One region of the Rhizobium sp. WW_1 genome, then DNA from elsewhere that is predicted to be linked to it. Evidence: predicted binding sites of a transcription regulator. Region 1 holds the regulator's gene; each other region holds the start of a gene.
What was found. Region 1 encodes LexA, which represses DNA repair genes until DNA is damaged. Its sites were predicted from a motif close to TGTTCNNNNTGTGTTCNG; they were not measured.

Region 1 (10,816 bases):
GAGCAGGTGCAGCAGGAGCCGAAACGCTTGCCGGAGCAGGCGCTGCAGCGGGAGCGGCCGCAGGGGCCGCTTCTGCCTTCGGAGCTTCCTTGGCAGCCGGAGCAGCACCGGCGCCAGCGCCGGAAGCCGCCGCCGCAACATCCTCGCCATCGGCGGCGAGCACGGCGATCAGGGCATTGACCTTCACGCCTTCGGTGCCGGCGGGAACGACGATCTTGGCGACCGTGCCCTCATCGACAGCCTCGACTTCCATCGTTGCCTTGTCAGTCTCGATCTCGGCGATGACATCGCCGGACTTGATCTTGTCGCCTTCCTTGACCAGCCACTTGGCGAGGTTACCCTCTTCCATGGTCGGCGAGAGGGCAGGCATAGTGATGTTGATAGGCATCGATGAGCCCTCCCCTTACTTGTAGCAAACGGCCTTCACCGCATCGACCACTTCAGCGACGCTCGGGAGCGCCAGCTTTTCGAGGTTGGCGGCGTAGGGCATGGGTACGTCCTTGCCAGCGATCGTCAGGATCGGCGCATCGAGATAATCGAAGGCCTGCTGCATGACGCGGGTGGCAATTTCCGTGCCGACGGAGGACTGCGGATAGCCTTCCTCGACGGTGACCAGGCGGCCGGTCTTCTTGACCGATTCGATGATCGTCGGAAGATCCATCGGGCGGATGGTACGCAGGTCGATGAGCTCGACATCGATGCCCTGGGCTTCCAGCTCGGCGACAGCCTTCGTGGCATAGGTCATGCCGATGCCGAACGACACGACCGTCACGTCCTTGCCCGGACGGTGGATGCGGGCCTTGCCGATCGGCAGAACGAAATTATCCAGCTTCGGCACATCGAAGTGCTGACCGTAGAGGATTTCGTTTTCGAGGAAGATGACCGGGTTCGGATCGCGGATCGCAGCCTTCAGCAGGCCCTTGGCGTCAGCTGCCGTGTAGGGCATGACGACCTTGAGGCCCGGGATGTGGCTGTACCAGGACGCATAGTCCTGGCTGTGCTGGGCGCCGACGCGAGCTGCGGCACCGTTCGGACCGCGGAAGACGATCGGAGCGCCCATCTGGCCGCCGGACATATAGAGCGTCTTGGCGGCGGAGTTGATGATCTGGTCGATCGCCTGCATGGCGAAGTTGAAGGTCATGAACTCGACGATCGGCCGGAGGCCGGCCATCGCGGCGCCGACGCCGATACCAGCAAAGCCGTGCTCGGTGATCGGGGTGTCGATGACGCGGCGTGCGCCGAATTCCTGCAGCAGACCCTGGGTCACCTTGTAGGCGCCCTGGTATTCGGCCACTTCCTCACCCATGACGAAAACGTCCGGATTGGCGCGCATTTCTTCGGCCATGGCGTCGCGCAGCGCTTCACGCACCGTCATCGATACCATTTCGGTACCGGCCGGAATTTCCGGATCGGCAGCGGCGGCAACCTTCGGCTGGGCGGGAACCGGTGCAGCTGCCGGAGCCGGAGCGGCGGCAGGAGCTTCGGACTTAGCCGGCTCGGCAGCGGGTGCTGCCTTTGCGGACGAAATGGCATCGGCCGATTCACCGTCCTGCAGCAGGATCGCGATCTTGGCGTTTACCTTGACGCCTTCGGTACCGGCGTCGACCAGCAGCTTGCCGATGATGCCTTCGTCGACGGCTTCCACTTCCATGGTGGCCTTGTCGGTTTCGATTTCGGCAATGACATCACCGGAAACGACCTTGTCGCCTTCCTTCTTGAGCCATTTCGAAAGGGTACCCTCTTCCATGGTCGGAGAAAGGGCGGGCATGAGAATGTCGATGGGCATAGTGTCCCTCCCCGATTTAGAGCAGAATGTCGGTGTAGAGCTCGGATGCATCCGGCTCCGGATCGTTCTGGGCGAAATCGGCGCTGTCGGCGACGATGTCGCGGACATCCTTGTCGATATCCTTCAGATCATCCTCGGTCGCCCAGCCCTTTTCGAGAAGGCGAACACGAACCTGCTCGATCGGGTCATGCTCGGAGCGCATCTTCTGCACTTCGTCCTTGGAACGGTACTTGGCCGGGTCGGACATGGAGTGACCACGGTAGCGGTAGGTCAGCATTTCCAGGATGATCGGGCCCTTGCCGGAGCGGCAATGCGCAACGGCTTCGTCAGCCGCAGCCTTGACAGCGCGAACGTCCATGCCGTCGACCTGGATGCCGGGAATGCCGAAAGAAGCGCCGCGCTTGGAGAAATCGGCCTGTGCGGTGGCGCGAGCCGTCGAGGTGCCCATGGCGTAGCGGTTGTTCTCGATCACGAAGATCACAGGCAGCTTCCAGAGTTGCGCCATGTTGAAGCTTTCGTAGACCTGACCCTGGTTGGCAGCGCCGTCACCGAAATAGGCGACGCTGACATTGTCATTGCCGCGATACCAGTTGGCAAAGCCGAGACCGGTGCCGAGCGAGACCTGCGCGCCGACGATGCCGTGACCACCGTAGAAATTCTTTTCCTTGGAGAACATGTGCATGGAGCCGCCCTTCCCTCGGGAATAGCCGCCCTGGCGTCCGGTCAACTCGGCCATGACGCCGCGCGCGTTCATGCCGGTTGCCAGCATGTGACCGTGGTCGCGATAACCGGTAATGACCTGGTCGCCATCCTTCAGCGCCAGCTGCATGCCGACGACGACGGCTTCCTGGCCGATGTAAAGGTGACAGAAGCCGCCGATGAAGCCCATGCCGTAAAGCTGGCCGGCCTTTTCCTCGAAGCGGCGGATCAGGAGCATCTCACGATAAGCCTTGAGCTCCGCATCACGATCGAAATCTGCGATCGGACCGCCATTGGTTTCCTTGGCTGGCCTTGATGCTGTCTTACGGCTGGAAACGGTCGCGTTTTTTCGCGGCGCCATTCAACCCTCCCTGTGTGAGTAGCCTCGTTTTATAATGAGGCGTAACATAGGCAAGATTGTTCGCCACAGCAATGCTATAATTGCATGGCTCGTATTCTTTGCAAGCCATTGATATCGCTTACAAAAATACGATTAACCGAAATCCGGTTAATTGTGGCTATTTATTGAAGATGACGATTTCGTTCGCCTTGGAATAAGTCAGCTGATAGCGCGCGTACTGGTCGAGCATATCCTTGTCCAAAGAGCCGTCGCTGAGCAGCGCGACCTCCTTTTCAAGGTGTTCGCGCTTGGCCACGAGATCAGCCAGTTCCTTGGCGCGGTCGATGCGACGCTGCTCGAAAACCTCGGTCGCCTTCAGGCCGTAATCGCCATGAATGCAATGATAACCGAAGTAGCTCACAAAAGCGATGGTGATGGCGGGAAGGATGAGACGGCCGAACCTTCTCTTCTTATGATATTTTGTCCACATACTCGCTCGTCACGCCCTGGCTTTACGCAACCTCCCCCAAAGCCAATGTCGCCTCGAACAAGATCACATCAAATCAAACACCTAGAGCTAAATTAACCGGCAGAGATTAACCGTCCGTTGACTCTAACTGAGTGGCGCAACAAAAAACCGCGCCCGAAGGCGCGGTTCGATTTCAACGAAGATCATCGTTGCGGATCAGAAGAGATCCGGCGGGATGCTATCAGCCGCGCAGGATGGAGCGGCCGGCGTACTTTGCCTGCGGGCCGAGCGCTTCCTCGATGCGGATGAGCTGGTTGTACTTGGCAAGACGATCCGAGCGCGACAGCGAGCCGGTCTTGATCTGGCCGCAGTTCGTGGCAACGGCGAGATCGGCGATCGTGGAATCTTCCGTTTCACCCGAGCGATGCGACATGACGGCCGTGTAGTTGGCCTTGTGCGCGGTTTCGACGGCGTCGAGGGTTTCGGTCAGCGAACCGATCTGGTTGACCTTGACGAGGATCGAGTTGGCAACGCCCATGCGGATACCGTCGCGCAGGCGGGCGGAGTTGGTAACGAACAGGTCGTCGCCGACGAGCTGGGTCTTCTTGCCGATCAGATCGGTCAGCGTCTTCCAGCCTTCCCAGTCGTCTTCGGCCATACCGTCTTCGATCGAAACGATCGGGTACTTGGCGGCGAGTTCAGCGAGATATTCGGCCATCGCGCCGGATTCCAGCGTGCGTCCCTCGCCTTCGAGAACGTACTTGCCGTCCTTGAAGAATTCGGTCGAAGCGCAATCGAGGCCGAGAGCGATTTCGTCACCCGGCTTGTAGCCAGCCTTTTCGATCGACTTCATGATGAAGTCGAGAGCTGCGGGAGCGCTGGACAGGCCCGGTGCAAAGCCACCTTCGTCACCGACGTTGGTGTTGTGGCCCTGCGATGCCAGTTCCTTCTTCAGAACGTGGAAGATTTCCGAGCCCATGCGGACGGCTTCACGGATGGATTCTGCGCCAACCGGCAGGATCATGAATTCCTGGAAGTCGATCGGGTTGTCGGCGTGAGCGCCGCCGTTGATGATGTTCATCATCGGAACCGGCAGAAGACGGGCATGAGCGCCGCCGACGTAGCGGTAGAGCGGCAGGTTGGCGCTCTGCGCGGCGGCCTTGGCAACGGCGAGCGAAACGCCGAGGATGGCATTGGCGCCGAGACGCGACTTGTTCGGCGTGCCGTCGAGCTCGATCATGATGTTGTCGAGCTGGATCTGGTTTTCTGCATCCATGCCGCCGATGGCATCGAAGATTTCCGAATTGACGGCTTCGACAGCCTTCTCGACACCCTTGCCATGGTAGCGCTTGCCACCATCGCGAAGCTCGACGGCTTCATGCGCGCCGGTCGACGCGCCCGACGGAACCGCCGCGCGGCCCATGCTGCCATCTTCGAGGTAGACATCGACTTCGACAGTCGGATTGCCACGGCTGTCGAGAATCTCGCGGGCGATAATGTCGGTGATTGCGGTCATGATAGCTTCCTGCTCGCTGGTTTATAAATCGATTTAAATCGTCTTAATCGAAGGCGCGGAAATTACAATGGCGATCCGCACCTCGATCTGGCGCTCCCTCAGGCCCGTAACGCAAGTTCATGTCAGCCTGTTGAACGCCGGCTACTTTTCAGGCCTTGGCAATGGCGTCGAAGGCGAGCAGCTTCTCCAGAAGCCGCGGCATGTCCTTCAGATAAACCATGTTCGGGCCGTCGGACGGCGCATTGTCCGGATCTTCATGCGTCTCGACGAAAAGGCCGGCGACGCCGACGGCAACGGCAGCCCGCGCCAGCGTCTCGACGAATCGGCGATCGCCGCCGGTTGAGCCGCCCTGGCCGCCGGGTTGCTGCACCGAATGGGTCGCATCGAAAACAACCGGCGCGCCCATCGCCGCCATGATCGGCAGCGAGCGCATGTCGGAAACAAGCGTGTTATAGCCGAAGGAGGCGCCGCGCTCGCAAAGAAGAATGTTCGGATTGCCGCTCTCGTTCAGCTTGGCAAGCACGTTCTTCATGTCCCAGGGCGCGAGGAACTGTCCCTTCTTGACGTTGACGACGCGGCCGGTCTTGGCAGCGGCAACCAAAAGGTCGGTCTGGCGCGAGAGGAAAGCCGGGATCTGCAGGATATCGACCGTCTTGGCGACTATCGCGCACTGCTCTTCCGTGTGGATATCAGTCAGGACCGGAAAGCCGTATTCCTTTTTCAGATCGGCAAAGACTTCCATGGATTTTTCGAGGCCGATCCCGCGCTTGCCCGACAGCGAGGTACGGTTGGCCTTATCATAGGACGACTTGTAGACGAGGTCGATGCCGAGTTTGCCGCAAAGTTCCTTGAGGACGCCGGCGACCATGAAAGCATGGTCGCGGCTCTCCATCTGGCAGGGGCCGGCAATCAGCGAAAGCTTGGCGTTATTGGAGAACAGGACCTTGGAGGCGCCCTCGCCGACGGTCACTTCGGAATTCGTGCTCATACTATCTCCTCGAAGGCGAACAGTGCGCCCTCACCGGGCGCCAGCCTTGCCAATAGACGATTGTTCTTACGCGTGTAGGTGACGCCGTTAGCAGCGAAATGCGACGATGTCACGGAAAGATCGCGCGTTTTGAAAAGGATTGCGCGCGCCCTGAGCCCAGGATCGCTGGTGCGACACGGCAAATCATAAAATACCTCCATGCCCTCCGGCGTCAAAATCTCCAGATCCGCATTGGCCACCCTGACCGTCAAGCCGAACGAATGCTCCATTATCCGCGGGCCGCCAGCAACCTCTTCAAAGAAGCTGCGATAAGCCGCCGGCTTTGGCGCGCAAAGCGCTACCCGCGCGATGCCTGTCACGCCATTCTTATGGTGTTCGAGCACGCTGCGGTCAGCCGGCAAGGCATTGATACGCTGACAGCAGAAGGCGAGGAAGTCCGGCGCGCGCAGATCGGCAGCAAAAGCGAGACGAAAGCCGGCCGTCGTTTCGGTTCCGTCCGGCATCTTCATAGGTCGGGAAAAATCCAGCATTTGCCCCGCCGAAATGGCTGCCGCCCTGAAACGCTCGTCATCAGCAACGGCATCATCCGTGCCGAACACCACAGCCGAGAAGCCATCCTGACCAACCCGGAAGCGGTAGGCCTGGTCACGGGCGACGAAGACATTCCCGTCGACGATACTCGTCTCGCATTGTTCCGGAGACGCCACGCCGAGTGGCTCGAGATAGGTCTTGTCGGCAAGGAAGACGCAGGCGTTTTCGGTGCCGAAAGGATGGCGCGCCTCCGGAGCCACCGTGAAACCGAGCTTGCCGAGGCGCTCGCGCGCAAGCGCTATGTTCACGGCCGGCAGCACGAGATGATCCAGCGGATGCGGGGACGAAGTCATGGCTCCTCCTGTATGCCTGCGGCAGCAGATTTGCGCCGATCCCTAGCGCAATTCAAGATGGGCACACGAAGCTTTTCAGGACTTCGCCAGCGGAAGACGATCTCGCAAACGTGAGGACTGATTCTGCCTCATAGCCAGCTTCAGCAGTATCACATGTCACTGCTTCGTATCCTAAACATAGCGGCCGCATTACAAAAGGCTGCCAGTTGACAGAACAGCATTTCCCATATTTTCCGATAGTTTAGCGTGGATATAACGCTTTGATCCCTTCAGCCGGTCCATTCGCAAGTCGTAATTATTTAATCGACGCAACAAGGCTTTACCGAAATTTAAGTACTTGCGGAACACATATGGAACATATAGTGTCCGTTCTGGATTTGTTTCACCGTTTTTCTTGATTCTGGGGTTCCAAGACGATGTTGACGCGCAAGCAGCAGGAACTGCTTCTCTTCATTCACGAACGCATGAAGGAGTCCGGTGTTCCGCCATCTTTCGACGAGATGAAGGACGCACTGGATCTGGCCTCCAAATCCGGCATTCACCGTCTGATCACGGCGCTGGAGGAGCGAGGCTTCATCCGCCGGCTGCCGAACCGGGCGAGAGCGCTCGAAGTCATCAAACTGCCGGATGCCTATAATCCCAGCTTGCAGCCGCGCCGTGGCTTTTCACCGAGCGTCATCGAAGGCAGTCTCGGCAAGCCTCAGCCTGTGGCTCCACCCGCCCCGCCGAAAGTGGCAAATGACGATCACAATGGTTCGGCGTCCGTGCCGGTCATGGGTCGCATCGCCGCCGGCGTGCCGATTTCCGCGATCCAGAACAATACGCACGATATTACCGTTCCGGCCGACATGCTCGGCTCGGGAGAGCATTATGCGCTTGAAGTGCGCGGCGATTCGATGATCGATGCCGGAATTTTCGACGGCGATACGGTCATTATCCGCAATTCGACGACGGCCAATCCCGGCGATATCGTCGTGGCGCTCGTCGATGACGAAGAGGCGACGCTGAAGCGCTTCCGCCGCAAGGGCGCCTCGATCGCGCTGGAAGCCGCCAATCCCGCCTATGAAACGCGCATCTTCGGGCCGGATCGCGTCAAGGTCCAGGGCAAGCTCGTCGGCCTTATTCGTCGCTATCACTGACCGGTGATGCCGATATGACTGGCGCGTCGAATTTTCCAGTGCGCCAGTCGTAAGTTCGATGCCGGGTCCATGGTCTCTGCGGATTGTCGAAGGCGGTGGAGATATTGGGCTTATCTGCGTCGAGTGCCATTTCGAGCGATCCCGTTCGCCGCAATGTTGCGCCGGTGATGAGCGTCGCTCCGGAGCGGCAGCGATCCAGCCGCAACCGGATTGGTGTCACGACAATGTTTGCGGTATCGCAGGCTGACGGCAGATAGGCTGCATTCTCTATAGTGATCAAGAAGGCGCCATTGTCGAGCATGGCCACGCACCATGCGCCTTTCTGGCAGGCGAAGCTTCCCTGCATCGTTCGGTCGAGCGCTGCCTCCATTGCCTTGCGGACGACGTTCTGTTCTTCGCTGCTTAACCTCCTGCCGCGATCTGCCTTGCTGAGTTGCGGCAGCCTGCTGTCGGCCGGAAGCATGGTCGGCGGCTGATGCTCTGCCGCGGCCAATGCCTTTTGCCATTGCTCGAAGATGAATGCTTGCGGCCTCTCGCGATTGGTAGCGAGAATGTCGTCCTGCCGCAGCGCCACCAGCATGCCATCTTCGGAAATCATCAGGTCCGGCTTCGGCACGCCGCTCCCGAATGCTGCCACACCAACGGACGAAAGCAACAAGAGGAAGCCAAGGTGGCGAAGCCGCGTCCGCAATATGCTCATGACCAGGAAGCCGACGATGAATGTCGGCATCAACCAGGCGGGCTGACGGCCGAAGGTGATATCGCCGCCCCAGCCGGCGACGGTTTTCGCGATCGCGATGACGAGTTCCAGTCCCTCTCCGGTCACCTTCCAGAAAGGTCCGTCGAGACCGAGTGGCATGAGCATCATTGCCGCCATGCCGAATGGCATGACGATGAAGGAGACAACTGGCATGGCCGCCAGATTGGCGGCAAGACCATATGTCGCCAACCGGTGAAAATGCTCGATCGAGAAGATGGCCGTCGATGCGCCACCGATAAACGAGGTCGACATCACCCCTCCGAAGAAACGCGCGACGAACAGCAGTGGGCTTAACACGCGGATCTTCGGCAGGACGCTTTCGCGATGCCGCCGCCGCTTCCACAGCGAGTAGCCCGACACCAGCGCCAGCGTCGCGGCATAGGACATCTGGAAGCTCGGGCCGAGCACCTGCGACGGCGAGAGAACAAGAATGACGATCGCCGATAACGCGACATTGCGCAGACTGAGGGACGGCCGATCGAAGAGCACGGCCACGAGCATGATCGCCATCATGATGAAAGCGCGCTCGGCGGATACGCCAAAACCGGAGATAAGGTAGTAGGCCGTCACCGTCAGGAGCGCGCCGAAGGCCGCAAATTTCTTGGTCGGCCATGCCTGCGCTACACCCGGAAACAGGCTGAAGAGGTAGCGCAGGCCAACGTAGAAGATGCCGGCTGACAGCGCCATGTTCAGGCCGGAAATCGCAATGATGTGGGTCAGACCGGCAATTCTCAGCGCCTCGGTCGTATCCTTGGAGATCGCGCGTCTCTCATCGGTGACAAGCGCCGCTGCGAAGGCGCCGGTATCTCCCGGCAAGGTTTGCCTTATCCTGTCGCCTATGCCGTTGCGCAGGCCGGCAAGCCAGATATCGGCGGTATCGATCAGCGAGCCCGCAGTATTGTCACCGGCTGGAGATATCAGCTTGGGCGTACCATAGGCAAAACCATTGGCGCCAATACCGTTGAAGTAGGAACTGAAGGCGAAATCGTTGAGGCCGGGCAAGGCTGGTCCGGCCGGAGGCGTCAGCCGCGCCCTGCCCTGGATACGATCGCCAAGCGCGAACGGCTCCGCCTGCTTGCGCACGAAGATCGTCACCCGCTCCGGCGTTCGGCGAATGGTCGGCTTTTCCGTTGCCTCGACGCGGACGACATAGCGCCAGCGGCCATTGTCGTAGGATTCCCGTCGCTCGACCTGACCGATCACGGTCGTCGTCACGGCCGAATCGAGCATGATGGTGGAAACCCGCCAGCTTTCGAATTGCGCCAACGCCATGCCCAAGCAAAGAAGCGTTCCGGCGAAAAGCAGGTGGCGCAGCAGCCTGCCCGCCTCGCGCATGAGCAGACGGGCACCCGCGAAGATCAGCAGGCCCGCAAGAATGGCCTGCGGCGGCGGATCGCTTCCAGCCTTGAACCAGATGATCGCGCCGAGGCCCATATAGATCGGCGCAAGCAGAATAGCGCGGCCGTGGGCAGCCTCCTCTTCGATCAGTGTCAGGATGCCCAGCCGAATGCGACTCGACAGTCGCAGCAACCGGGCCGTCAGCCGCGTCTGATCTTGAGTCCGTCTGTGTCGCCGCGCCTCGGTGCGATCGGCAATCGTGGCAATAACAGGGCGAGGCTGCGAGAGCGCAGCATCGTCCCCTTCATCCTTTTGCTGCTCGGATGCCTCCAAATTAGGCACGCGCTGCCGCCCCCACGCAAAACCACAGCTTTCGCGCGATTTTTGCCGTCACCACACAGTGAATTCAACCGAAATCGGCATGGGCAGAGCTAAATTGAGCCGGTTTCGCCGCGTAGCATAATCAAAGCTGCTTCTGCAGTGCCCAAAAGTTGATACTGCATTGCACAATTCGGCATTAGGATAACTTGGCATTAGGCTCTGGATCATATAGCTAGTCGGTAGTCGCTTAACCTTTTGGCGCTTTTTATGGCGTCAATCCCGCCAAATCTTGGAGGATCAGCATGACGGAACAAAGCGCGAAACTAACTTGGGGTGAAAAGACGGTGGATTTGCCGGTCAAGACCGGAACCATCGGCCCAAGTGTCATTGATATTGGTGCCCTTTATAAGAACACCTCCACTTTCACTTACGATCCTGGCTTCACCTCGACTGCGTCGTGCGAGTCCAGCATCACCTATATTGATGGCGATGAAGGCGTCCTGCTGCATCGCGGCTATCCGATCGACCAGCTGGCCGAACACGGCGATTTCCTCGAAGTGTGCTACCTCCTTCTCT
Region 2 (10,816 bases), on a different contig from region 1:
AGGCGTGGTTCGCAAGCTCCGCCGGGTGCGATGGTGCCCCGAAACGTTCGCGGTAGGACGGGGCGCAGACGGCCAGCTGCCGCTCGGCGCCGGCGATCGGCACGGCAATCATATCCTGCGCGATGACCTCACCCAGCCGGACGCCCGCATCATAGCCTTCGGCGACGATGTCGAATTCATCGTCCGTGACGGTAATATCCAGCTCCACCTCGGAATATTGGTGAACGAAGGCAGCGAGGAGCGGTCCGGCCAGAAAACGTTCGGCGATTGAGGAGACCGCAAGCCGCAGGCGGCCGCGCGGAAGCTCCGTCAGCGCTTCGGTCTTTTCCAACGCCGTGCGCATTTCCTCGACTGCCGGTGCGACCCTTTCATAAAGCCGCTCGCCGGCTTCGGTGAGGCTGACGCTGCGTGTTGTGCGCAACACAAGCGCGATCCCGAGGTTTTCTTCCAGGCGACGGATCGTCTGGCTGACGGCGGAGCGCGTCACTCCGAGCCGTGTCGCCGCAGCCCGGAAGCTTCGCTCTTCCGCAACGAGCGCAAAGACTGCGAGCGCATTTAGATCTGGCTCCATTGGTTATTTTTTCTTTCCAATCTGGCAAGGAAGTGATGGCTTATCGAAACAATAGCCGATCCGTACAGTCAAGGCCTCACAACATGGACCACGAAAGGAAGAGGTCATGCCGATGGATAAAGTCATTCTGATCACGGGTGCTTCAAGCGGGATTGGGGAGGGCATTGCCCGCGAACTTGCCGCCGCTGGCGCGAAAGTGGCGCTGGGGGCAAGGCGCGTAGAGCGCCTGGAGGCGCTGGCCGCCGAATTGAACGCGGCGGGCGGTGCGGTGCTTGCTCATCCCCTCGACGTGACGGATCGTCAGAGCTTCGATGCCTTCGTGAATGCCGCCCGCGAAAAGTGGGGCCGCGTCGACGTTATCGTCAACAATGCCGGCGTGATGCCGCTGTCGCTGATGGCGTCGCTGAAGGTCGAGGAATGGGACCGGATGGTCGATGTGAACATCAAGGGCGTGCTTTACGGCATTGCCGCGGTTCTGCCCGAGATGATCACGCGCAATTCCGGCCAGATCATCAACATCGCCTCGATAGGAGCGCTCGCGGTCTCACCGACCGCTGCGGTCTACTGCGCCACCAAATATGCAGTGCGGGCAATCTCGGACGGATTGCGCCAGGAGCACAAGACGCTGCGCGTGACCTGCATCCATCCCGGCGTTGTCGAAAGCGAGCTTGCTCATACGATCACCGATCCGGTCGCCGTGGAAGCCATGAAGACCTATCGCGCCATCGCCTTGAAGCCGGATGCCATCGCCCGCGCCGTGCGCTTCGCCATCGAGCAGCCCGGGGACGTCGACGTCAACGAGATCGTCGTACGCCCGACGGCCAACACCTAAGCGGTGGTGGAGATGGTCGTGCCAATCCAGAGTTTCGCTCTGGCTCTCGCCGCCTGCGCCATATTCATCGCCACATCAGAGGTCTACGCCACCATGAACAGCAAACTCAATGCATCCGCGACCATCCAGCAGAACCATCCCTATGCCGGCATGTGGGTTACAGCCGATGGCTATGTGCGCCACAATCTGCTGCCGAACGGCCGCTATGACGAAGCGCGCGGCCGGCGCGAAAGCGCCTATCAGGGACGCTATGAAGTTCGCGGCAACCATATCGACTACTGGGACGATACCGGCTTCACCGCCGATGGAGATTTCATCGATGACGTACTCCACCACGGCGGCATGATCCTCTATCGCCAGAAGTAGCGTTTGCTGAAGGACGCCACCGCGAGACTGGGAATATCTCGCGGTGGCCTTCTTCTTGTTATCGGCTGCCGCGCTCAATCGAATGCCAATCCTTCCTCCACGATGGATTTACGCACCGCCGCGCGCTGTCTCATGCGGATGTACCAGACCCTGAGATGATCGAGCTCATCGAAGTGGATGCCTGCCTTGTAGTAGGATTTGAGCCATGCCGCCTGGCCCCATCCCGTCAGTGCAAACAGATAGGCATCGGCCACCGAAAAGCTCTCGCCCATCAGAAACGGACGGTCGGCGAGATGCGCGTCGATCCATTGATACCGCTTTTCGAGCTTCGGCCTTGCCGTCTCGACATAATTTCCCGCCAGCCGCGCATAGAGAAGCGGGATGAAGCCCTTGTGGATTTCGGTCGACAGGAAGCCGAGCATCTCCTGCAGCTTGTAGCGCGCCATCGTGCCGGCGGCCGGCGCCAGTCCGGCCTCGGGCTTCAGGTCGGCCAGATACTGGACGATCGCCGGCCCCTCCCTGAGAAGATTGCCGTCGTCAAGCTCGAGAAGGGGGACATAGCCGTGCGGATTGATGTCGTAGAAATCCAGTCCCGTCTCGGTCTTATGGCTGGTGTGATCGACCTTGATCAGTTCCACGTCAAGACCGAGTTCGTTGATGACGATATGGGGCGAAAGCGAACAGCTCGCGGGCAGATAATACAGTTTCACGAGGGGTCTCCATGGTGTTTTCCAATGCCAGCCTTCCCTTGGAAAGACGGTCACCGAACCATGTAGTCCCATTGGTATGGAATCGTAAGAACAGAAAAGTTTGACATCTAGGTACAAAAATTATACCGCGTCAGGCATGAGGTATGGCTGATGAAAAAGACCGTGACTGGATGCTCTGTCGAGGAGGCGATGCATTTGCTGGGAGGCCGCTGGCGGTTGCTGATCGTGTCCTATCTGGTCGATGGTCCCCAGCGCTTCAACGAATTGCGACGGCTGATGCCGGGTATCTCCCAGAGAATGCTGACGCTGGACCTGCGCGCGCTGGAGGAGGCGGGCCTTATCCTGCGCACGGTCTATCCGACGGTTCCCGTGAAGGTTGAATATTCGCTGACCGAGGATGGGACCCGACTGGAGAAGGTAGTGGCCGTGGTCAAGGAGTTCGGGCTGTGGCTCAAGGACCGGGATGCGCAAGCGGTTGAGGAGCGCCAGGCTTCACCAGAGTTCGTAGTATAAGTCCCGCCAATCGGGATTGGCTTTTTCGATCAGCTCGATTTTCCATTGGCGATACCAGCGTTTCAAGGATTTCTCCCGCTGTATGGCTGAAACGATGTCGGCGTGGTCCTCATACCAGACGAGCCGCGTGCAGCCGTATTTCCACGCGAAGCCGGGTGTCAGGCCCTCGCGATGCGCGTAGATGCGGCGCTCGATATCGGCCGTGACGCCGATGTAGAGCGTTCCTCGTTTATGGTTGGTGATGATGTAAGTACATCCACCCATGCGTGTATTGTGCTAGTTGGGATGGTGGTCGTCAAGAGTTGGAAGTCAGTTGATCGTGAAGCCGAGAGCGTAGCTGGTGCTCAGGTATGCCACCGCAGCATACCTCACACGCCGTCATCCTCGGGCTTGACCCGAGGATCCAAGCACAGGCCTCGCTATTTGCCTAGTTGAGATTGCCGTGTCAGACGACTTTGTCGCCACCAAGGACGCCGCACTCTCGTTCGCGCCTCAAATGGAAAGCATGAATTTGACGGAAAGCTTGTGCATGGGTCCTCGGGTCAAGCCCGAGGATGACGGAGTGTATGAGAGGCGATGAGCCCTATGGCGTTCCTAGTACCCCGCAGCCCGTATCAGTATGCGACCCTCGGTCCCAAAACCAGATGGCCGACCTTGCCGATCAAACCCGCTCCACAAACCCGTCCAGCACTCTTTTCTGTCCGGCGCGATCAAACTCAATCGTCAGCTTGTTGCCTTCGATCTCGGACACATTCCCGTTGCCGAACTTGATGTGGAAGACGCGGTCGCCGACCATGAATTTTGAGGGTTCGGCGGAGGTGGATTTGGCCACCAGCTCGCCATCGATGGTGCGTACCTTCGGGCCGCTTTCGCCGTAGCCGATGCGTTCGACGGCATGGCCGGAGCGGCTGCCCCAATTGTCGCGCGTCGCATCGTTGCGGTTGGCCTGAGCACGTTTCCAGCCGGGGGTGGAATAGGAATTGGCGAAGGGTTCGGCCTTGTCGAAGCGTGACTGGCCGTAGCCGCCGCGGCCGTATCCGCCATAGGACTGTTCGACTTCGGCGACCTGAACATGCGTTTCCGGCAGCTCGTCGAGGAAGCGGGAGGGGATTGTCGATTGCCAGAGGCCGTGGATGCGGCGATTGGAGACGAACCAGATGTGGCAGCGGCGCTTGGCGCGGGTGATGCCGACATAGGCGAGGCGGCGCTCTTCCTCCAGACCGGCGCGGCCGCTTTCGTCCAGCGAGCGCTGATGCGGAAACAAGCCTTCCTCCCAACCGGGCAGGAACACCGTGTCGAATTCCAGGCCCTTGGCGGAGTGCAGCGTCATGATGGAGACGGCGTCGAGATTCTCGTTCTGCTCGGCGTCCATGACCAGCGACACGTGCTCGAGGAAGCCGCGCATGGATTCGAAACTATCCATCGAACGGATGAGTTCCTTGAGGTTTTCCAGGCGTCCCGGCGCTTCCGCCGATTTGTCGTTCTTCCACATGTCCGTATAGCCGGACTCTTCAAGGATCTGCTCGGCAAGCTCGGTATGCGGCGTGTTTTCGAGCAGTCCCTGCCAACGGCGGAAAGACTGCACGACGTCGAACAGCGCCTTGCGCGCCTTCGGCTTCATTTCGTCCGTCTCGATGATATCGGCCGCCGCCGTCAGCATCGGGATGTCGCGGGCGCGGGCATAGTCATGCAGGGTGCGCACGGTGGTGTCGCCGAGGCCGCGCTTCGGCGTGTTGATGATGCGCTCGAAGGCGAGATCGTCGGCCGGCTGGCAGACGAGGCGGAAATAGGCCATGGCATCGCGGATTTCGAGGCGCTCGTAGAAGCGAGGGCCGCCGACGACGCGGTAGTTCAGGCCGAGGGTGACGAAGCGGTCTTCGAATTCGCGCATCTGGAAGGAGGCGCGCACGAGGATCGAAATATCATTGAGATTGTGCTTGTTGCGCTGCAGCTGCTCGATCTCTTCGCCGATCGCGCGCGCTTCTTCCTCGGAATCCCAGGAGGCGTGTACCTGCACCTTGATATCGTCGGGATCGGAGCGGTCGGTGAACAGCGTCTTGCCGAGCCGGCCCTCATTATGGGCGATCAAGTGTGCTGCAGCACCGAGAATATGCTCGGTGGAGCGGTAGTTGCGCTCGAGCTTGATGACCTTGGCGCCGGGAAAATCTTTCTCGAAGCGCAGGATATTGTCCACCTCTGCGCCGCGCCAACCATAGATCGACTGGTCGTCGTCGCCGACGCAGCAGACGTTCTGCGGTTCGCCCTTCTGCCGCTGCGCCAACAGGCGCAGCCACATGTACTGCGCCGTGTTGGTGTCCTGATACTCGTCGACCAGAATATAGCGGAAGCGCTGATGGTAATCCTTCAGAATATCCGGGTTCTGCCGGAACATATTGATCGGATGCAACAGGAGATCGCCGAAGTCACAGGCGTTCAGCGTCTTCAGTCGGTTCTGATAGGCGGTATAGAGTTCGCGTCCCTTGCCATTGGCGAAGGCGCGGGCGTCGCCTTCCGGAATATCGGCGGGGCTGAGGCCCTTGTTCTTCCAGGTGTCGATCATGCCGGCGAATTGCTTGGCCGGCCAGCGCTTGTCGTCGAGGCCCTCCGCCTGGATCAGCTGCTTGATTAGGCGGATGACGTCGTCGGTATCGAGAATGGTGAAGCTGGAGGTGAGGCCGACCAGCTCGGCATGACGGCGCAACAGCTTGACACCGATCGAGTGGAAGGTGCCGAGCCAGGGCATGCCTTCGACCGCACCGCCGACGAGCAGCGCGATGCGCTCCTTCATCTCGCGTGCTGCCTTGTTGGTGAACGTCACGGCGAGTATTTGGCTGGGGAAGGCGCGGTTGGTGGAGAGGATATGGGCGATGCGGGTGGTCAGCACGCGCGTCTTGCCGGTGCCGGCGCCCGCAAGCACCAGAACAGGACCGTCGAGCGTTTCCACGGCTTCGGCCTGCTCGGCATTGAGACCGGAGAGATAGTCCGGCCGGCGGCCGCTATCGCGCGCTGCCATCGCGCGGGCCGCTATGCCGCCGCCACTCCTGCCTGCAGCCGGCTCGGGACGGCGCGGCGCGATGTGCTCCGGCTCCTCGTCAAAGAAGGGAATATCGTCATGTCCAATGGTCATGCCGCCCAATGTAATGATTCTACCCCGAAAGGCAAAAGAAACGGGCCGAAACTAGAACAAAAAGTGCACATTCACAGTGCATAATGCGCGTCGAAGGGTCGCTTTTCATGGTGGAGTGGATGTGCGCGACGCGTCGATGAAACGTACCGTTGTCCACGCCGAGATTACAACTTTGTCATAATCTGTGGCAAAACTTGTCGCATATGCTCAAAAACACGATATTGCAGCAAATCGGGCACAATCTTGCTTTATAGAGCCGCCTGATCCGAATTTGGCCCTGGTAAGTGCGCTGGGTGTGTAAGGGCCGTACAGAAAACCAACGACGCGATTTCATCGCCTCTGACAACGAGCCGGAGACGTGCATGACCGCCTGGAAGCAGCTTTCCTTGTCTTTTTTCCTGTTGGCAGCCGGCATTGCCGCTGTCGTGGCCTTCGTGCCGAGTGCGGCGGGCCTGCTGCAGAAGGTAGGTGTCCCCGAGACTGTCGTGGCTTGGATCGCACCGCGCGATGGTGCCGCGGACGGAAAGGCAGAGACGGCGGCTGGCTCCGCTGGACGACGTGGCCAAAACATACCGCTTGTCGTGACGGAGCCGGTGGTCAGCGGCATCGTCAACGATCGCTTGAGCGCGATCGGTACCGGTGACGCGATCCGTTCGGTCGTCGTCATGCCGCAGGCAGCCGGGACGATCCGGGAAATTCTCATCAAGTCCGGCGACAGGGTGAAGCAAGGCCAGGTGCTGGCGCGTCTCGACGACGACGAGCAGATCATCGCGCGTGGACAGGCTGAGGTCGCGCTGAAGAGCGCCGTCGAGAAATCCCAGCTCTACCGCAATATCAAATCCACCGTCTCGCGCATGGATGTGTTCGATGCCGAGATCGTCGAACAGGGTGCAAAGCTGGCGCTGCAATCGGCGGAGCTGGCGCTGAAGCGACGCGATATCGTTGCGCCGATTGACGGTATCGTCGGCATCGTGCCCGTGGTCGTCGGCGACAATGTGACGACGGCGACCAGTATCGTCATGCTGGACGACCGCTCGGAAATCCTTGTCGATTACTGGGTGCCGGAACGCTTTGCCAACACGGTCAAGGTTGACCAGCTGGTGGAAGCCACATCCGTGGCGCTGCCGGGGCGTGCGTTTTCCGGGGCTGTCGAAGCAGTGGACAACCGTGTCGATGGCGCGAGCCGGACGTTGCGCGTGCGCGCCCGCATCGACAACGCCTCCGATGAATTGCGTGCCGGCATGTCCTTCAATGTCGGCATGAGGTTTGCCGGCGAGTCCTACCCCTCAGTCGATCCACTCGCGGTGCAATGGGATGGGGCTGGCGCGCATGTCTGGCGTGTCGTCGACGGCAAGTCCTCGAAGGTGCGGGTCAGCATCGTGCAGCGCAATCCGGATGCCGTTCTTGTCAGGGGCGATCTCCGCAATGGCGATCTCATCGTCATCGAAGGATTGCAGCGCGTGACCGAAGGGGGCCAGGTTCGCTTTGCCCGCGATGTTGCCGAGGCCAAGGAGGTCATCATCCGATGATGGCCGGTGGCGATGACATGACGGATGCCGGTTCGGCCGCGGCCAAGCAATCCTTTACCGCGCTGTTCGTGCGCCGGCCGATCCTGGCGCTGGTCTTCAATACGCTGATGGTCGTTGCCGGCCTTGCCGCCTATTTCGGTGTCGAGGTCCGCGAACTGCCTGATGTCGACCGTCCTGTTGTCACGGTCAGAACCGTGTTCGATGGCGCATCGCCGCAGACGGTCGATCAGGAGTTGACGAAGATCATCGAAGGGGCGGTCGCCCGCGTCAGCGGCCTGAAGTCGGTCTCCTCCAACTCGTCCTTCGGGCAGAGCAGGGTGACGCTGGAATTTTCCGACGCGACCGATCTTTCGGTCGCCGCCAACGATGTCCGCGATGCCATCGGCCGGATCACCGAACAGTTGCCGGATCAGGCGGATGCGCCGCAAATCGTCAAGGCGGATTCGGATTCGCAGCCGATCATGCGCCTTGCCGTCACGTCGAGTACGATGACGATGGACGACCTGACGCAGCTCGTCGACAAGGAAATCAAGGACCGGCTTGCGGCTGTCGAGGGCGTTGCCGATGTCGAGCTCTATGGCGATCAGGAGAAGGTCTTCCGCATCGATGTCGATCAGGCCGCCCTTGCCGGACGTGGCCTGACGATCGGCGATCTGACGACGGCGCTTGCGACCGCCGCGCTCGATGTGCCGGCCGGATCGTTGAAGAGCGCGCGCCAGGATATCGTCGTGCGCGCGACGGCGGCGTTGCAGACGCCGGAGGATTTCTCCCGGTTGATCATCAAAGACCGCGTGCGGCTCTCCGATGTCGCGACCGTGACGCTCGGGCCTCGCGACGGTACGACCGCGCTCCGTTCGAACGGCGTGCAGGGTGTCGGCCTCGGCGTCATCCGCCAGGCGCAGTCGAACACGCTGAACATTTCCGAAGGCGTGAAGGCCGTCGTTGCCCAGTTGTCGAAATCGCTGCCGGAGGGCACGCGCATCGTCGTTACCAGCGATGACGCCCTGTTCATTGAGGGCGCGATCCATGAGGTGGTGCTGGCGCTCGTCCTGTCGGCGTTGATCGTCACCGCGGTCATCTATCTTTTCCTGCGCGACTGGCGGGCAACCCTGATCCCGGTCGTCACCATGCCAGTGGCGCTGATCGGTACGCTGGCCGCTCTCTATATGGTTGGCTTCTCGGTCAATATCCTGACGCTGCTGGCGATCGTGCTTGCAACAGGCCTCGTGGTCGACGACGCGATCGTCGTACTGGAGAATATCGTACGGCGCAGGGCGGAGAAGATCGGACCGCGCGCCGCTGCCGTGCTCGGCACCCGCGAGGTCTTCTTCGCCGTCATCGCCACCACCGCAACGCTTGCCGCTGTGTTCGTTCCGCTCTCCTTCCTGCCGGGGCAGGTAGGTGGCCTGTTCCGTGAATTCGGTTTCGTGCTTGCCTTCTCGGTAGGCCTGTCGTCGATCGTGGCGCTGACGCTCTGCCCCATGCTTGCTTCACGGATGCTGACCAAAGAGATGCGCGAGGAGCATGGGATGCTTGGCCGTTTCGGCGAGCGTTTTGCCGGCGTCTATCGCCGGACGCTCCGGGCCTGTCTTAACGCGCCGTTTGTCGTCATCGTCTTCTGCGCGGTGTTTGCGGCCGCCGCAGTTCTGGCCTTCATGAACGTCAAGAGCGAGCTGACGCCAAGCGAGGACCGTGCCATGGTCATGCTGCGCCTTACCACGCCGCAGGGCGCCGGCCTCGACTACACGAAGGATCAGCTGCAGCGCGTCGAGGAGCGGCTGCAGCCGCTGATGGATAGCGGCGATATAAGAAATATCTACGCGATATCGGGCCTGAACAGCCAGAAGAACAGCGGCTTCATGGTGCTGACGCTGGCGCCCTGGAGCGAGCGCCATCGCACGCAGCAGGAGATCGTTTCCGACATCAACCGCGCCATGGCCGGCGTGCCGGCCCTGCGCGGCAATGTCATTCAGGCCAACAGCCTGAAAATCCGTGGTGCCGGCAGTGGCGTGCAGATGGCTCTCATCGGCAGCAATCACCAGGCGCTGACCGAGGCGGCGTTGAAGCTGGTGCAGGAGCTTGACAAGACGGGGAAGTTCGACACGCCGCGGCTCAACAACGAGCCGACGCAAGCGCAGGTTTCGGTCACCTTCGATCGGGAGCGAGCCTCCGATCTCGGGATCGACATATCCGGGCTTTCGATCGCGCTGCAGTCGCTGCTCGAAGGGCGTTCCGTGGTCGACGTATTCGTCGCCGGCGAATCCTATCCGGTGCTGCTGACGTCCACGATGCGGCCGATCGACGATCCCACGGATCTCGAAAACGTCTTCTTGAAGACCGGCGACGGCAAGATCGTGCCGATGTCGGTCATCGCATCATTGAAGGAGAATGCCGTCGCGCCGCAATTGACCCGCGAGCAACAGCTGGCTTCGGTTGCGATCACCGCCGGCCTCAAGAACGGGATGTCGCTCGGACAGGCCGTCGAGGAAGTCACGCGGATCGCAACACCGCTCCTGCCGCCCGGCGCGAGATTGATGCCGCTGGCGGAAGCGGCGACGCTGGAAGAAAATTCCAGCGGCATGGCGCTCACGTTCGGCTTTGCCATCGTCATCATCTTCCTGGTGCTGGCTGCGCAGTTCGAAAGCGTGCTGTCGTCTTTGATCATCATGTCCACGGTGCCGCTGGGCCTTGCCTGCGCTGTCTTTGCGCTCGTCATCACCGGTTCAAGCCTCAATATCTACAGCCAGATCGGCCTGGTGCTGCTTGTCGGCGTCATGGCCAAGAACGGCATTCTGATCGTGGAGTTCGCCAACCAGCTTCGTGACAAGGGCGAGGGCGTTCGTGAAGCGATCGAAAAGGCATGCGCGCTGCGGCTGCGCCCTGTGATGATGACGATGATCGCCACCATTCTTGGCGGCGTACCGCTGGTCTTTGCCGAAGGGGCAGGGGCGGAGGCGCGCATCGCGCTCGGCTGGGTCATCGTCGGCGGTCTGGGTTTTGCCACCCTGGTCACGCTTTACATAACACCGGTCGCCTATCTGTTGATTGCCCGCTTTGCGAAGCCGCAGACGCATGAGGAACAGCGCCTGCATGACGAGATGTCCGATGCGGCGCTGCGCGCCAAGCTCGTCAATCTCAGGGCCGCCGAATAGGATGGGCACGGGTGAG
Region 3 (10,816 bases), on a different contig from region 1:
GCCGTTCCTTTCTCAAAACACTGCCTTCTTCCCGCAGCCAATGGTGCGGGAAGAAGATTACTTCTCAAGAACCGCCGTTATCCGGATTTGTTCCGGGAACGGGTCATGACCGGCCATTCATGACGATCGTCAGGCAATGCCTGTCTTAGCGGCAACGAGCTTCGTAACGGCGACCGTAGCGGTCGCGATAGATGCAATAGCCGCGACGATCTTCCGAGCGTCCGATGAGGTTGCCGACAAGGCCGCCGGCCACGGCGCCGACCGCGGCGCCACCCCAGCTGTGCGTGGCGACGCCGCCGATCAGCGCGCCCGTGCCGGCGCCGATGGCTGTACCCTTTTCCGTTGAGGTGCACGACGCCAGTGCCCCGACGAGGGCGATCGCGGCGATGATCTTCTTCATGATGTTAGCTCCCTGATGTTGCGAGGTATTAGCAATGATCTGCGGATCAGATCCGACCCATCAATAGCAGAATGAGGACAATGACGAGAACAAGCCCGAGACCACCCGATGGGCCATACCCCCATGAACGGCTGTAACCCCAACTGGGAAATGCGCCAATCAGCAGTAGAATCAGTATGACAAGTAATACCGTACCAAGCATGATATGTCTCCTCCATGTCCGTCGCTCGAATATTCCGCCACCATCGCTCAGTCCGATCCGGCGTAATGCTTCCAGCGGCTCCGGCTCACTCTGTTTCCAGTGAATGGGCGGAGTTCTTCAACTCTGCTCATAGAAACTAGCTCGCCTGATAATTGTTCCGGCTAAGAAATAAAAATGCGCGCACGCGATGGCTGCGATGGTCAGCGAAGGGTTAATTCGACCCGGATGCGGGGCGGTTGCGAGGGCACTGCCAGATTCGTTCGTATGGTTAAAATATAATTAAAATACAATGGGTTGCGGTGAACGAAACGAGAAAAGGGCGCTGTCTGTGATTCGTCGGCGATTCGTTCTGCATTTGGACTTCGGTTAACGGGAGGGTCGCTTGTGACCTATCGCCGGCATCGCGAGCGGACAAGCCCGGCCGGAGACGGACGGCGGAAATAGCGCCGCCGGGGGTCGATTGGTTAATTTGCGGCGAAGCTGCCGACAGGCTTGCTATCCCTGCCGACAGCTATCTCGCGATGTTGTCCCGGCGAAATACAACATGTAGCCGTGAACAAATACGATACCTGCCAGTATCCGCGATTCGTCACCGATTCGTTCCGGCTTTGATCGAAGTGTTAACATATGCATCTTTTGCGTGCATTCATCGATTCATTATAGCGTCGCTCGCTAAAAGGTTAACCGCAATCGCTGATTCGGGTCGAATCCGGGGCTCAACCATTCAGAGTCCAGTATGCCGTCGCTACGGAACCGCTAGATATTGTGAGGAACAAAAACGGAATCAGTTGGAAACTGCGATTCGTCGCCGATTCGTTCCGGCTTTGACCCATATGTTAAAGCCGCCGGCGGATTCGAGAAAAATATTAATTTTTACAAATTGTTAACCATAAAATCATGCGAAGTTTCGCTGGCTGTCTATTCTCCGCTTGACTCCTTTTCCCGTGGAAAAGCGCTGCAAGCGAGATTCAGTATTTGGTGGGAGTCTTTTCAGCAAAATCCATATGTAGTAGTGAACAAATAAGGAACAGCCCGGAGTCAGCGATTCGTCTCCGATTCGTTCTCAGGCTGTTCCTGAATCGCCGGGACTCGCATGGGATGTGGCGTAAATGTGACTTATGGTTGAGGCGTTCAAATATGAAATCGAATGTTGCCGCATCTGTTTTTTCATTCGGGTCTTGCCTTTGTCACATAGGGTCGTCATCTGTTCGTTTCCTCCAGGAGGAACATGCTGATCGGAAGACGGCGGTTTCTCGCCCATGCACGGACCTATGACTCAGACTTCGCAGCCCATGATCCTGAGCGGACGCGGCGTGACCGCGGTGCTCGGACCGACCAATACCGGCAAGACCCATTATGCCATCGAGCGCATGGTGGCCCACGGCAGTGGCGTAATCGGCCTGCCGCTGCGGCTGCTTGCGCGCGAGGTCTATACGCGCGTCGTCGAAAAGGTCGGGGTGCAGCATGTCGCGCTCGTTACCGGCGAGGAAAAGATATCGCCGCCGAATGCACGTTTTTCGGTCTGCACCGTCGAGGCGATGCCGCGCGACACGCGCGCCTCCTTTGTCGCGATCGACGAGGTGCAGCTTGCCGGTGATCTGGAGCGCGGGCATATTTTCACCGACCGCATTCTGCACCTGCGTGGGCGCGACGAAACGCTGTTGCTCGGCGCTGCCACGATGCGGCCCATCCTCGAGCAGCTTCTGCCTGGGATTACCGTGCTCGAGCGGCCTAGGCTCTCGCATCTTTTCTATGCCGGACAGAAGAAGATCACGCGTTTGCCGCAGCGCACCGCCATCGTCGCCTTTTCCGCCGACGAGGTCTATGCGATCGCGGAACTCATCCGCCGTCAGCGCGGTGGCGCGGCCGTCGTGCTGGGGGCGCTCAGCCCGCGCACCCGCAATGCGCAGGTGGCACTCTATCAGGCCGGCGATGTCGAATATCTGGTGGCGACAGATGCGATCGGCATGGGTCTCAACCTCGATGTCGATCATGTCGCCTTCGCCCAGGATCGCAAATTCGACGGTTATCAGTTCCGCAATCTCAATCCGGGCGAACTCGGCCAGGTCGCCGGTCGCGCCGGCCGCCACCTGAAGGATGGCACCTTTGGCGTGACGGGACAGGTGGACCCGTTCGACGATGAGCTGGTGCGCCGGATCGAGGGACACGAATTCGACACGGTCAAGGTGCTGCAGTGGCGCACCAAGGATCTGAATTTTGCATCGATCGCGGCGTTGCGCGCCAGTTTGGAAGACGCGCCTCGCGTGCAGGGCTTGACGCGGGCGCTGCCTGCGGTAGACCAGCAGGCGTTGGAATATCTGTCACGCGATCTGGAGATAGTCGATCTTGCCAGCAACCCGGCCAGGGTTGAGAAATTATGGGAGGCCTGCGCGCTTCCCGACTATCGGCGCATCACGCCTGCACAGCACGCCGATCTCATTGCCGCCCTCTTTTCCGATCTCGTGCGCTATGGCACGGTGAAAGAGGACTTCCTCGCCGAACAGGTGCATCGCGCCGATCGGACGGATGGCGAGATCGACACGCTTTCGGCGCGAATCGCGCAGATAAGGACTTGGACCTATGTGTCGAACCGGCCCGGCTGGCTTGCCGATCCGACACACTGGCAAGAAAAGACGCGGGAAATCGAAGATCGATTGTCCGACGCGTTACATGAGAGGTTGACGAAACGCTTTGTTGATCGCAGGACATCTGTGCTCATGAAGCGCCTGAGAGAGAATGCGATGCTGGAAGCTGAAATCAGTGTGAATGGAGATGTCTTCGTTGAAGGACATCATGTGGGACAGTTGACCGGATTCCGGTTCACGCCTATCGCAGGTACCGAGGGACCGGATGCCAAGGCTGTCCAGACGGCCTCGCAGAAGGCGCTATCGCTGGAGTTCGAGGCACGTGCCGCACGTCTGCATGCGGCCGGCAACGGCGATCTCGCCATCAGCGCCGATGGTCTCGTGCGCTGGCTTGGCGATCCCGTGGCGCGCCTGTCAGGCAGCGATCATGTCATGCGTCCGCGCGTCATCCTGCTCGCCGACGAGCAGCTGACGGGCAATGCGCGCGATCACGTCGCCGCTCGTATCGAGCGCTTCGTGAACCACCATATCAGCACGATCCTGAAGCCGCTGGACGATCTCCAGCGCGCCGAGGATCTGCAGGGCCTTGCCAAGGGGCTGGCCTTCCAGCTGGTGGAAAATCTCGGCGTTCTGTTCCGCCGCGACGTCACCGAAGAAGTGAAGTCGCTGGATCAGGATGGACGCGCTTCCATGCGTCGCTACGGCGTTCGCTTCGGAGCCTACCATATTTTCGTGCCCGCGCTTCTGAAGCCGGCTCCGGCCGAACTCATCACGCTGCTTTGGGCTCTGAAGAATGATGGCCTGGACAAGCCCGGCTATGGCGATCTGATCCCGGTTCTGGCAGCCGGCCGCACGTCTGTCGTGACCGATCCGGGCTATGAGCGCACCTTCTACAAGCTCGCAGGCTTCCGGTTCCTCGGCAAGCGCGCGGTGCGCATCGATATCCTCGAGCGCCTGGCGGATCTCATCCGTCCGCTGCTGCAGTGGAAGCCCGGCCAGACTTCGCGTCCTGACGGCGCTTATGACGGCCGCCGTTTCACGACGACGACCGCGATGCTCTCCATTCTCGGCGCAACGCTCGAGGACATGGAAGAGATCCTCAAGGGTCTCGGCTATCGCGCCGATTCGGTAAAGGCTGAGGAGGCGACGGCCTTCCTCGCTCAGCAGGATGCGGCAGCAGCCCCGGCGACGCCGGACGCCGTTGCCGAAAAGGCGGATCACGATGACGCCGATGCTGCGAGTGAGGAGCCGGCTAAGGAAACGGAAGCGGTGTTGCAGGAAGCAGCTCCGGCTGCCGATGCCCCGGCTGAACCGGTCGCGGTGGCAGCCGAGGTTGTCGAGGCTGGAGCCGTTGCCGCGGAGTCGGCCGAGCCGAAGCCGGTTCTGCTCTGGCGCCTCGGCGGTCGCAGCGACCATCAGCAGCGGCAAGGCGGCCGTGGTCATGGCGATCGCCGTGGCCAGCAGGGCGAAGGTCGCGGTCAGCACGGCAATCGCCGTGGCGGTGGCGAGCAGGCAGCCGGCGAAGGCAATCGCGAGGGCGGTCGCGACCGTCGCGACGGACGTGACAATCGCGAGGCACGCGGCGACAACAAGGGTCCACGCGGCAACCGCGAAGGCGGTCGTCCGCAGCATCAGGGCAACCGCGGCGACCGTCAGGAGCGTGGCGAACGCAACGACCGGAACGATCGCAACAATCGCGGTGCCTCGCAGCCGTTGCGCTTCGAAGCCAAGCCGCCGCGCAAGGAAAAGCCGATCGATCCGGATTCTCCCTTCGCAAAGCTGGCTGCCCTCAAGGAGCAGATGAAGAAATAAGCCATGACGGACGAGAAACAGCCATTTTCCGGTTCGCGCCAGCGCATCGACAAATGGCTGTTCTTTGCCCGCATGGTGAAATCCCGCTCGCTGGCGCAACTGTACGTGCAGAATGGCAGCGTGCGGATCAACGGCGAACGGGTCGTGCAGCCGAGCCATGGCGTCAAGACCGGCGACCGCATCGAGCTTTCGCTGGAGCGTCGGGATGTCATTCTGATCGTACGGGCACCCGGCGAGCGCAGGGGCCCTTTCGAGGAAGCCAAGCTGCTCTATGAAGACCTGACTCCACCGCCGGATGAGACAAAACGCCTCACCCCTTTCGAGCAGGCATTGCGGGCGCCGGGAAGCGGCAGGCCGACGAAACGGGATCGGCGCGCGATCGATCGCCTGACTTCCGACGAGGATTAGAAAACTCTGCCTGTCGCAGGCGGTTTTCAAGATTGTTTGTCCTTGAAATTGGCTGACAAAGTGGATACCTCACGATCAACCTGCCGGTAACCAGCCGGACGGCACGTCTGCGCGTGACGCATTCGTCTGCCCGTTCGGCACCGCGGAAGGGCGCGACGTTCCAGGTTGCGCATCTGCGGAAGCTAGAGACATTCCTGGAGTGCTTCATGACATATGTCGTGACCGACAATTGCGTTCGCTGCAAATACACCGACTGCGTGGAAGTCTGCCCGGTCGACTGCTTCTATGAGGGCGAAAACTTCCTCGTCATCCATCCCGACGAATGCATCGATTGCGGTGTCTGCGAACCGGAATGTCCTGCCGAGGCGATCAAGCCCGACACCGAGCCGGGTCTCGACAAGTGGCTGAAGGTCAATGCGGAATATGCCGCCATCTGGCCGAACATCACGGTCAAGCGCGACCCGATGCCGGAAGCCAAGGAAATGGACGGCGAACAGGGCAAGTTCGAGAAATATTTCTCGGCCAACCCCGGTGCTGGCGACTGATCGAAGGCCGTGACAGGCCGCCGATAAAGGTGTAGTCGATATCGCAGAAAGCGAATCATTGCCGTTGGGCCGCTGGTCGGTCAACGTGGCCATTTTGGCGCGCGCGCAGCAAATTATTGATTTCCTCAGATTTTTGTGATAGCTTCCTCACACTGATCCACTGCGGCATTTCGCGTGCCCAAAACCATCACGAAAGCAAATCACCAATCCGTACGCGGTTTCCTTGACATATCAACGTATTGTGTTGTCGGGTCCCGGATCGCGATGGATGGGTTTCTGTTTGTATAAGTCTGGCTGGACCAGGATGAAGTGACCCGACGGTATGCCCGTCTCATCCGGGCCTGACTGACCCGGCCCCCCGGCCCCAACGGGGCGCGTAACAGGGAGTTTTTGAAAAGAATGACGACCCAGCAGAAAAAACCTTCAGCAGCACGCCATGGCTTCAAGACTGGTGAAGCGATCGTCTATCCGGCCCACGGTGTCGGCACGATCACTGCGATCGAAGAGCAGGAAGTCGCAGGCATGAAGCTCGAGCTGTTCGTAATCGACTTCGAGAAAGACAAGATGCGCCTGAAGGTGCCGGTGGCCAAGGCGATGAGCATCGGCATGCGCAAGCTTTCCGAGACGGATTTCGTCGATCGTGCGTTGAAGGTCGTGCAGGGCAAGGCCCGCGTGAAGCGCACCATGTGGTCGCGTCGCGCGCAGGAATACGATGCCAAGATCAATTCCGGCGATCTCATCTCGATCGCAGAAGTCGTTCGCGACCTCTATCGCGCCGAGAATCAGCCGGAGCAGTCCTATTCCGAACGCCAGCTCTATGAAGCAGCGCTCGACCGCATGGCGCGCGAAATTGCCGCCGTCAACAAGATGTCGGAAACCGAAGCCGTCCGCCTCGTCGAGACCAATCTTAACAAGGGTCCGAAGCGCGGCAAGGCCATTGAAGAAGACGACTCGCAGGACGAAGCCGCATAAGGCCAAGGCGCCCATATTGCTTCAAAAAACCCGGCCTTCGCGCCGGGTTTTTTCTTTGGAACCTTTTCCGTTCTGCCGCGTTTAAACCTCGTGTTTGCGGTCGGTGTGGGTGCGCTCCCGTGGAGAGGGGTTCCGGAACGGCCGTTTTATAGACATTCACGAGGACCGGCCTATGCGTTTTCATCCGAAGCTCCCCGGCGATCTGCAGACGCTTCAATCGTCAGACCCGTTCGATGAGATCGAACTAGACTAGTCATCGATATCCGGCACGCCGGATATCGGTTTCCAATTTGCAATTTCATTCATTGATTTCCATCCGAACAGCGATGTTCGGAAACGATGCTTGCTGCCCTTTTCGTCGACCGCGGCATAGAGACGATTTGAGGCCGAACCCAGGAGATGCATATGACGAATATGTCTGCAGATCGGCGCATGATCAAAGTTGCGATGGCTGCTCCCTATCTCGATCGCGACGAAGAGCATAATCTCGCCATTCGCTGGAAGGACCACGATGATCGTGGTGCCCGCAATCAGATCGCAACCGCCCATATGCGCCTCGTCATTTCCATGGCGGGGAAGTTTCGCAATTTCGGACTGCCTATGAGCGATCTGGTGCAGGAAGGCTATGTCGGCCTGCTGGAAGCGGCTGCCCGCTTCGAGCCGGAGCGCGAGGTTCGCTTCTCGACCTATGCAAGCTGGTGGATACGCGCTTCGATCCAGGACTATATTCTGCGCAACTGGTCGATCGTGCGTGGCGGGACAAGTTCGGCGCAAAAGGCGCTGTTCTTCAATCTGCGCCGTCTGCGTGCCAAGCTCGCCCGCAGCAATTCCAGCGTCACCGTGCAGTCCATCCATGAGGAAATCGCCGTCACGCTTGGCGTCAGCCTTGCGGACGTGCAGACGATGGATGCGCGCCTCTCCAGCAGCGACGCCTCGCTGCAGGCGCCGTCGATTGCGGGTGATTCCGAAAGTGCCGAGCGTATCGATTTTCTCATCAGCGATGAGCCGCTTCCCGACGAGCAGGTTTCGGACATGATCGACGGCGAGCGCCGCCGCATCTGGCTGGCCTCGGCACTCAAGCACCTCAACGAGCGCGAAATGAAGATCATCCAGGCACGTCGCCTTGTCGAAGACGGGGCGACGCTCGAAGAGCTCGGCGCCGATCTCGGCATTTCCAAGGAGCGCGTCCGCCAGATCGAAAGCCGTGCCATGGACAAGCTGCGCAACGCGCTCGTCGATGCAGATCCCCGCATGGCAAGCTACGCCTGAGGGTATTCTTTTTCCGGCTTCGGGAAGAAGAGCCGATCGCTATTCGGAGATAATCTTGACCTTGTCGCCCGGTGCAATCGTCGCGCCGGTCGGCAGGGCATTGATCAGTTTGAACAGATCGAGCTTGCGGTCGGTGCCCATCATGCGGGCGGCGAGCGTCGTGATGGTGTCGCCCGGTCTGACCGTGACGACGCGGACCCTGAGCGGCTTCAGCGAGGCCGCCTCTTCCGGTGTCATATGCCGGAAGCTCGAGCGCAGCACATCGGCTGTCTGGTTGAGCTGAGCGATGTTCCCCTTCGGCACCGCCGTCAGGAAGCGGAAGATCTGCGTGCGGTCGCGGATCACGGTCACGTCGAAATCCCAGCGATCGGCAGAGGCGCGTGCGGTCGCGGCCGGCATGCCGTTGACGGTGATCGACTTGATCGAGGAGGGATCGAGGCCCGTCACCCAGCCGCTGGAAATATAGTTCGTCAGATTCTGGTTCTGCGTGTCGGCGACGCCGTCGAAGCGGATGGCGATGTCGCCAGGGCCGGTCGCCATCACGGCTTCAGCCTTGTTGTCGATGCGGAAATCGGTCGGCACGTCGAAGCGGATGCCAAGGCCGCCATGCAGGAAGGTCTGGCCGCGCACATAGCCTTCCTCGGGGCTGTCGCCATAGAGCAGGCCGTCGATGCCGTTCAGATAATAGTCGCGGCCGGTGTCGCCAACCTTGCCTTCCTCGCCGAATTCGCGCGCATGCGCCTTGGCAAGATCAATACGCTGTGGCGTGCTCGGATGGCTCGAAAGGAAGTCCAGGCTCTGGTCGACGTCGGAATTGGCCGACATGAAGCGGCTGTAGTCTTCCATGGCGTTCAGGAAGCGAGCGGCGGCGTAAGGGTCGTAGCCGGCTTGGCCGAGCGTGCGGATGCCGATCTCGTCGGCCTGTAGTTCCTGCTGGCGCGAGAAGGCGGCAAGGCGCAGCTTGCCGCGGGCAAGCGCCTGCTTGCCAGCGATATCGCTCGACAACACTTCGGCGACGACGCGGCTGGCGATGACTTCGGCTTCCTCGCGCTTCTGACGCTCGATGCCGTGATTGGCCGTGACGTGCGCCATCTCGTGCGCCAGCACGGCGGCAACTTCCGAGGCGTCGTTGGCAAGGGCGAGAAGGCCGCGTGTGACGTAGAGATAGCCGCCGGGCAGCGCAAAGGCATTGATCGAGGGCGAGTTGAGAATGGTGATCCGGTAGGATTGCTGCGGGTTCTCCGAGACGCTTGTCAGTGCGCCGGCGATGCGGGCGACCAGCCGCTCGGTCTTTGCGTCTTTGTATTCGCCGCCGTAGCTTGCAAGGATGCGCGGATGCTCGCGTGCGCCCATCTGTGCGCGCGGATCGTTCTTCTGAACCTCGGAGACAATTTGCGGATTGGCTGATGGAGAGACGCTCGGCTGATAGGATTGGTCCATCACCGTTTGACAGCTGTCCAATATCACCGCGGCGACTAGAAGGGGGACCAGGCGGCGCAAGTGAACTGCGACGGTCGCACCGATCCTTCGTTCTGCTCGCTTGCTCTGCTTCAGGACCTGTATCCTACTCATTTCGCTGCCATGCCGGCTCGGCGCCCAATCCGGTTGATCGTTACCGGGGCGATCATCGTCGCGTGCCGATAGCGGTTGCTTCCAACCCCTTCGATCCGCATTTACCCGGACGGTCTCCAATCCTTGCTGTAGCCGATTTTGGGACCGGTTGCATAGCGAGACTCCGTTTAAATGTGGCAGCGTTGTATTTTAGCAAGCATTTGCCAGGACTTTCAGCTGCTCGGCTAGACGAAATTAAGGCAAAGCCGGCGACAAGGTGCTGTGGCGCAATCAATGTTGCAAAAATGTGGTCAATGCCGGAATGCCGCCCGTCTCCAGGAAGGTTCCTATGGGAGCGGCGAGCTTGATCGTGCCGTCATCGATGAAAACGGCATGGTCGGCAAGGCGCCGCACCTCGGCCGGATCGTGCGAGACGATGAGCACCGTATTGCGGGTTTCGCGATGCAGCGTCTTCAAGAGTTCGGCCATGCCGGAGCGCAGGCCAGGATCGAGCGCGGCAAAGGGCTCGTCCAGAAGCAGGATCGGCTTGTCGCGCACCAGCGCCCGGGCGAAGGCGGCGCGCTGCCGCTCGCCGCCGGAGAGCGTTCCCGGCTTGCGTTTCTCGAAACCGGGCAGGCCGACGCGGGCCAAGGCCTCGGAGATCCGCTGCCGGTCCTGCGTCGCGAGCTTCAAGGACGGGCTGATGCCAAGGCCGACATTGGTGAAGAGATCGAGATGGGCAAAAAGGTTGTTGTCCTGGAAGACGAGGGATACCGGCCGTTCGGCGGGGTGCAGGCCGGTGACATCCTGTCCGGCCAGCAGCACGCGGCCGCGATCGGGCTGTTCGAAGCCGGCTAGCAAATTGAGGAAGGTCGATTTGCCAGATCCCGACGGCCCGGCGACGGCGATGATCCTGCCCTGCGGCAAGGTGCAGTCGAAGCGGAAGTCATGCCTGCCGAGGCGCAGCTCGACACCGGCCATGGCGATGCCCTGTTTCATCATGTAGTCGCCGTCAGTCATTTCGTCTGCTTTCGTGATCGCGCGCGCCCTGGCCGGCCGTGCCGGCAATGGT

Region 2: BJ928_RS20140 (UvrD-helicase domain-containing protein) is a predicted target of LexA. The motif match lies at 6,172-6,189, and genes of this name have one in related genera.
Region 3: BJ928_RS28590 (helicase-related protein) is a predicted target of LexA. The motif match lies at 1,615-1,632, and genes of this name have one in related genera.

The regions. Positions count from the first base shown of each region.
Region 1 covers NZ_RAIN01000010.1:176,508-187,323, forward strand. The annotation lists gene BJ928_RS26380 (pyruvate dehydrogenase complex dihydrolipoamide acetyltransferase) at 1-388, opposite strand, end outside; gene BJ928_RS26385 (pyruvate dehydrogenase complex E1 component subunit beta) at 404-1,786, opposite strand; gene pdhA (pyruvate dehydrogenase (acetyl-transferring) E1 component subunit alpha) at 1,803-2,846, opposite strand; gene BJ928_RS26395 (septum formation initiator family protein) at 3,004-3,315, opposite strand; gene eno (phosphopyruvate hydratase) at 3,536-4,810, opposite strand; gene kdsA (3-deoxy-8-phosphooctulonate synthase) at 4,959-5,798, opposite strand; gene BJ928_RS26410 (VOC family protein) at 5,795-6,682, opposite strand; gene lexA (transcriptional repressor LexA) at 7,099-7,821, shown strand; gene BJ928_RS26420 (ComEC/Rec2 family competence protein) at 7,802-10,252, opposite strand; gene gltA (citrate synthase) at 10,543-10,816, shown strand, end outside.
Region 2 covers NZ_RAIN01000006.1:421,741-432,556, forward strand. The annotation lists gene BJ928_RS20110 (LysR substrate-binding domain-containing protein) at 1-571, opposite strand, end outside; gene BJ928_RS20115 (SDR family oxidoreductase) at 678-1,403, shown strand; gene BJ928_RS20120 (Atu4866 domain-containing protein) at 1,497-1,769, shown strand; gene gstA (glutathione transferase GstA) at 1,844-2,479, opposite strand; gene BJ928_RS20130 (helix-turn-helix domain-containing protein) at 2,630-2,992, shown strand; gene BJ928_RS20135 (GIY-YIG nuclease family protein) at 2,972-3,256, opposite strand; gene BJ928_RS20140 (UvrD-helicase domain-containing protein) at 3,654-6,119, opposite strand; gene BJ928_RS20145 (efflux RND transporter periplasmic adaptor subunit) at 6,482-7,648, shown strand; gene BJ928_RS20150 (efflux RND transporter permease subunit) at 7,666-10,800, shown strand.
Region 3 covers NZ_RAIN01000013.1:55,540-66,355, forward strand. The annotation lists gene BJ928_RS28580 (YMGG-like glycine zipper-containing protein) at 146-400, opposite strand; gene BJ928_RS28585 (DUF3309 family protein) at 447-602, opposite strand; gene BJ928_RS28590 (helicase-related protein) at 1,874-4,999, shown strand; gene BJ928_RS28595 (RNA-binding S4 domain-containing protein) at 5,003-5,407, shown strand; gene fdxA (ferredoxin FdxA) at 5,614-5,952, shown strand; gene BJ928_RS28605 (CarD family transcriptional regulator) at 6,352-6,924, shown strand; gene BJ928_RS28610 (RNA polymerase factor sigma-32) at 7,330-8,193, shown strand; gene BJ928_RS28615 (M48 family metalloprotease) at 8,233-9,633, opposite strand; gene BJ928_RS28620 (ATP-binding cassette domain-containing protein) at 10,036-10,764, opposite strand; gene thiP (thiamine/thiamine pyrophosphate ABC transporter permease ThiP) at 10,757-10,816, opposite strand, start outside.